Regions from separate parts of the Vibrio sp. TRT 29B02 genome, predicted to be linked through region 1. Evidence: predicted binding sites of a transcription regulator. Region 1 holds the regulator's gene; the other holds the start of a gene.
The links. Region 1 encodes CRP, which controls carbon source genes, mostly activating them, when cyclic AMP is high. Its sites were predicted from a motif close to TGTGANNNNNNTCACA; they were not measured.
Positions count from the first base shown of each region.

Region 1 (3,212 bases):
TCATGGGGCCGCAGATTTCTAAAGCAGCGGCAGACTTTATCCTTGCTGCACAGGCAAACTTGCAAACACTGGGTGGTGTCAGTTTGGTTGAAGCGAAAGCGGGTGAAGCCGCCTTTGTTACTCCGGGTATTATTGACGTTACTGCGATTGCACAGCTACCTGATGAAGAGTACTTTGGCCCTCTGCTACAGGTCGTACGCTACCAAGGTCTGGAAAAAGCGGTTGAACTTGCCAACGACACACGCTTTGGGTTATCTGCTGGCTTAGTATCGACAGACGATAGCGAGTGGAACTACTTTGTTGACCATATTCGTGCAGGCATTGTTAACCGTAACCGTCAGCTCACTGGAGCAAGTGGTGATGCACCGTTCGGTGGCCCAGGCGCTTCTGGCAACCTAAGGCCAAGTGCTTACTATGCAGCGGATTACTGTGCGTACCCAATGGCTTCGATGGAAGGTGGCGAGACACTTCTTCCTGAAACATTAAGCCCAGGTGTTGAACTGTAGAGCGTGAAGTTCGCTTAGATATTTCCCTTTTTGCCTCCCTGAGCCAGGAGGCATTTTTGAACGTAAACAACCCCTATACAAGGAGGCGTTATGACGCCAGATGTTTTATTCCAGCAGTTATGGAATGACTATATTCAACGCTTGTGTCCCTCTGCTGAAAAAGTACACCAACTTCTGCAAGAAGACGAAGCATTGATCAATGACCATATTGCACTACGTACTTTCAACGTTGAGCCGTTAGGTATCGCGACTCTAGCACAACCTTTTCTAGATGCTGGCTACAAGCCGTGTGGCGATTACGTTTTTGAAAGCAAAAAGCTCGCGGCGAAACATTTTGAACATCCCGATCCAAAACAGCCAAAAGTATTTATCAGTGAACTAAAAGTTGATGAGTGTTCTAGTGAACTTCAAGCGATTGTTACCAAGCTAGTCGAGCAAGTAGACGCGGATAAGCTAACAGGTCATGAGTTCTTGTACGGTGGCCGACTATGGGATATTAGTCATGCGGATTACCAAACGCTGGCTAAAGAAAGCGAGTACGCGGCTTGGTTAGCTGCCCATGGTTACGGTGCGAACCACTTTACTGTCAGTGTTAACCAACTTAATGCGTTTGATGAGGTGAAAGGTGTTAATGATCACCTTCGCTCAGCTGGCTTTACTATCAACGAGTTTGGTGGCGAAGTGAAAGGCACGCCTGAAGTGTTGCTTGAGCAATCTTCAACGATGGCTGATAAAGTGCCGGTTCAGTTTACTGAAGGTAGTGAAATCATCCCTGGAGGCTTCTACGAGTTTGCTAAACGTTATCCAATGCCTAATGGCGAGCTTTACCCAGGATTTGTGGCAGCGTCTGCTGACAAGATCTTCGAAAGCACTAACGGGTAAAGAGCAGAAGCGAGAGTCGAGACCGGACTTCGTCCTGCGAGCATTTAGAACGGGCTGCGCCCTTCGAGAACACTGTGTTCCGAGATGGGGCTTCAAAAGATAGTGGCGGGTAGAAGTTGATAACAGCTTTGTGGTTAAAGGTGTTGACGAAACTAGTCCTCAATAAGCCATAATTTTCTCGAAAACAAAAAGCCACCAATGTTTCCATTGGTGGCTTTTATAATTTAGTGCTTAATCGAAATTAACGAGTACCGTAAACAACGATTGTTTTACCGTGTGCAGAAATTAGGTTCTGCTCTTCAAGCATCTTCAAGATACGGCCAACTGTTTCGCGAGAACAGCCAACGATTTGACCAATCTCTTGGCGAGTGATCTTGATTTGCATGCCATCTGGGTGAGTCATTGCATCAGGTTGCTTCGCTAGGTTTAGTAGCGTTTGAGCAATACGACCCGTTACGTCTAGGAATGCTAGGTCGCCCACTTTTTGGCTCGTCACTTGTAGGCGACTTGCCATCTGCGCTGAAAGGCGCATTAAGATATCTGGGTTCACTTGGATAAGCTGACGGAACTTCTTGAATGAGATTTCCGCAACTTCACAAGGAGATTTTGCTCGAACCCATGCGGTACGCTCTTGGTCTTCTTCGAATAGACCAAGTTCACCGATGAAGTCACCTTGGTTTAGGTAAGAAAGGATCATCTCCTTACCTTCTTCGTCTTTGATAAGAACCGCAACAGAACCTTTAACAATGTAGTACAAAGTTTCCGCTTTCTCGCCCGCGTGAATTAGCGTGCTTTTTGAAGGGTACTTATGAATATGACAATGTGAAAGGAACCACTCTAATGTTGGGTCGGTTTGAGGTTTACCTAGAACCATAATATCTCACTTCCTCTGCAGGGTACGCTTGCCGCTTTCCATGTTTAAGCTAAGCCTTAATTAAGACCTACTAGGATAAGAGCACTTTATAAATGCTGCAAGCCAACTTATGTGTCGGTTACAAATAGTATCCTTTTTCTGGCATGATTTCTTGATTTTAATCGGGTACAACAGGCTTTTTGGTACGCAAAACTGTGCACATGATCACGGTATGAAAAGTAATCGTGTTCTAGTTGTGAGCCTTAACCGATTTTGCCCGTTTCTATCAATTGTTGCAGGATAGGGCGAACAATTAATTCCATCGCAAAACTCATTTTTCCGCCTGGTACAACAATGGTGTTGTGGCGTGACATAAACGAACCATCAATCATAGCCAGTAGGTATGGGAAATCGACATTCTTGATACCACGAAGTCGAATGACGACGAAACTTTCGTCCAAACTCGGTATCCCTTTCGCATTTAAAGGGTTTGATGTATCAACGGTCGGAACGCGCTGAAAGTTGATATGAGTTCGGGAAAACTGTGGAGTAATATAGTTTAGATAGTCGTCCATTGAACGTACTATTGAGTCCATGACGGCTTCACGAGAATGACCGCGATCGCGAGTATCACGAACAAACTTTTGAATCCATTCTAAGTTGACGATCGGCACCATGCCTATCAGAAAGTCGACATGTTGTGCGACGTTAACGTCACCATCTACCACCCCCCCGTGTAGCCCTTCATAAAAGAGTACATTGGAGTTTTCTGGTAGGTCTTGCCAAGGCGTAAAAGTACCGGGCATCTGGTTATAAGGTACTGCCTCGTCAAACGTATGGAGGTAGCGACGTACCTGACCATTACCTTCGTGTCCGTATTTACGGAAAAACTCGGCTAGGCCACCAAAGTCGTTCGCTTGTGGGCCAAAGTAACTGATGTGACGGCCTTGCTCGCGAGCCTTACGGATTTC
Region 1 covers NZ_JBNJOJ010000029.1:51,535-54,746, reverse strand. Annotated here, with positions in the region: gene astD (succinylglutamate-semialdehyde dehydrogenase) at 1-506, shown strand, start outside; gene ACQEXT_RS16780 (DUF1338 domain-containing protein) at 597-1,388, shown strand; gene crp (cAMP-activated global transcriptional regulator CRP) at 1,630-2,262, opposite strand; gene ACQEXT_RS16770 (phosphoribulokinase) at 2,505-3,212, opposite strand, start outside.

Region 2 (3,212 bases), on a different contig from region 1:
AAGATTGTTGTTCACTTCGTAACGGTGACGGTGACGTTCATGGATCGTCGCGCTACCGTAAAGTTCGTAAGCTTTAGTCCCTTTTTCTAGGTGGCACAGCTGTGAACCTAGACGCATAGTACCACCAAGATCTGATTTCTCAGTACGCTCTTCTACGTTACCTTCGCCGTCAACCCACTCAGTGATTAGACCAACAACTGGGTACTTAGTCTCTTTATTAAATTCTGTTGAGTGTGCACCTGCCATGCCCGCCACATTACGTGCGTATTCGATCAGTGCCACTTGCATACCCAAACAAATGCCTAGGTAAGGTACTTTGTTCTCACGAGCGTATTTTGCAGCAAGAATCTTACCTTCAATACCACGATCGCCGAAACCACCTGGAACAAGAATCGCATCAAGACCGTGCAGAGCTTCTTCACCTTTAGTTTCGACATCTTGAGAATCAACGTACTTAATTTTCACGCTTAGGCGGTTCTTAAGACCTGCGTGTTTCAGTGCTTCGTTCACTGACTTGTATGCATCTGGCAGTTCGATGTACTTACCAACCATACCAATAGTCACTTCAGCCGTTGGGTTCGCTTCTTCATAGATAACCTGTTCCCATTCAGAAAGGTCAGCTTCAGGTGCAGAAATACCGAAACGAGCACAAACAAGATCGTCTAGACCTTGAGACTTGATTAGTTGAGGGATCTTGTAGATGGAATCTACGTCCTTCATAGAGATAACTGCTTTCTCTGGAACGTTACAGAAAAGAGCAATCTTCTTACGTTCGTTCGCAGGGATCATACGATCTGAACGACAAACAAGAATATCTGGCTGGATACCGATAGACAGTAGCTCTTTTACAGAGTGCTGAGTCGGTTTAGTTTTCACTTCGCCCGCTGCTGCTAGGTAAGGAACAAGAGTTAGGTGCATGAACATTGCGCGCTCACGGCCTAGTTCTACCGCTAGCTGACGAATAGCTTCCATAAATGGTAGTGATTCGATATCACCAACCGTACCACCCACTTCAACGATAGCAACATCATGTCCTTCAGAACCAGCGATTACGCGGTCTTTGATAGCGTTAGTGATGTGAGGGATTACCTGAATCGTTGCACCTAGGTAGTCGCCACGACGCTCTTTACGTAGTACGTCAGCGTAAACACGACCTGCTGTGAAGTTGTTGCGCTTGGTCATTTTAGTGCGGATGAAACGCTCGTAGTGACCAAGGTCAAGGTCAGTTTCAGCGCCATCTTCAGTGACGAACACCTCACCGTGCTGAGTCGGGCTCATTGTGCCTGGATCAACGTTGATGTAAGGGTCAAGCTTCATCATAGTCACTTTAAGACCACGAGCTTCTAAAATAGCCGCAAGAGATGCTGCTGCAATACCTTTACCTAGAGAGGATACAACCCCGCCAGTAACAAAAATGTAATTTGTCGTCATGTTTAACCTGAAATTGGTTGAATGAGGGAAAATGGATTTCTTCTGGACGGGATATAAATATACCAGAAGCCCTTTTCCGCTACAACGTGAAATCTATCACACTGCAATTTTTTATTTTTTGCTTCAAATCAAATTCGAGTGACGGTTTAATCAACACCGACCTCTTGCCTTTTCACTTCATCCCAGAAAGCATCCAACTGTTCTAAAGTAAAATCAGTCAGTTGCTTGCCTTGTTCTGCAACCAAACCTTCTACACCTTTAAAGCGACGCATAAACTTGAGGTTAGCTTTGCTCAAGGCCACTTCCGGATTGGCTCCTAAATGACGAGCTAAATTTACCGTCGCAAACAACAAGTCACCAAGCTCTAGCTCTATCTTTTCATCGCTAGGTGTCACCTGCAGTGCTTCGTCCATAACCTCTTCAATTTCTTCATGAACCTTGTCAACAACAGGCCCGATTGAATCCCAGTCAAAACCGAATTTCGCGCATTTCTTCTGTATTTTTGTAGCACGCGAAAGAGCCGGTAGAGAGACTGGTATTGAGTCTAGAATACTTTGCTCAGTTTTGCCTACTTGCGCTTTCTCTTTGGCTTTTTCAGCCTCCCAGTTGGCATTAATTTGCTCTTCATTCTCAAATTCGATATCCGAAAACACGTGTGGATGGCGACGTGTGAGCTTCTCATTGACCGTATCAACGACCTGCGAAAAGTCGAACAAGCCCTGCTCTTTAGCCAACTGGCTATAGAAAATAACCTGAAATAACAAGTCACCCAACTCTTCTTTGAGATTTGGCCAATCACGGTTTTGAATCGCATCAACCACTTCATATGTCTCTTCGATGGTGTGAGGGACTATGGTGTCGAAGCTCTGTTTCAGATCCCATGGACAACCCTTTTCAGGATCACGCAGCGTTGCCATGATCTGTTCTAACTGTTCAATTGGGTGACTCATCTTTAATCTCTTCCTTTAAACAAAAAGGCGAGCAGCCAAAACCACTCACCTTGATTATATGTTGCTCAGTTCTCTAAATAAGTGCAGCTAACGCTGTTAGAGAGCCAAATACGACAAACTATTTTTACTAAGTAGTTGGCTCTCCAAACAAGGCAGCAAACTTATGAGGCTCCTGAGCATAGCTCGTCTATGTGATGGAGCGAGTAAGTGCAGCTAACGATGTTAGGGAGCCAAATACGACAAACTATTTTTACTAAGTAGTTGGCTCTCCGAACAAGGCAGCAAACTTATGAGGCTCCTGAGCATAGCTCGTCTATGTGATGGAGCGAGTAAGTGCAGCTAACGCTGTTAGGGAGCCAAATACGACGTAAAAATTAGCCTAGGCGTTTTACCGACATCACATCTTTGATCTGTTCTACGCGCTTTGATACACGAGACAGTACTTCAACGTTCGTTACCTCTAGGTCAAAGTCCATAATCGACAACTGCTTGCGATAGTCGACACGACTCTTCATGCTGGTGACTTTGATTTTTTCGTTGGCAAACAAGGTGGTAATGTCTTTTAGCAAGCCACTCCGCTCCATTGCTTCTACGCGCACCGTCAAAATGTATGAACCAACAAAGCCACTGCCCCACACCGTATCGATGATACGTTCTGCGGCGTGATGTCTTAGCTCTTCTAGCTGCTCACAGTCAGCTCGGTGAACAGAAATACCTCGACCTTGAGTAATGTAACCTGCGATTTCATCCCCAGGGATTGGCTGACAGCAACGCGCGAGATGAGTCATCAGGTTATCAACCCCTTCAACGACAACGGCATCTTTCTTTGGT
Region 2 covers NZ_JBNJOJ010000004.1:41,150-44,361, reverse strand. Annotated here, with positions in the region: gene ACQEXT_RS03795 (CTP synthase) at 1-1,431, opposite strand, end outside; gene mazG (nucleoside triphosphate pyrophosphohydrolase) at 1,578-2,381, opposite strand; gene relA (GTP diphosphokinase) at 2,756-3,212, opposite strand, start outside.
Region 2: ACQEXT_RS03795 (CTP synthase) is a predicted target of CRP. The motif match lies at 1,517-1,532, and genes of this name have one in related genera.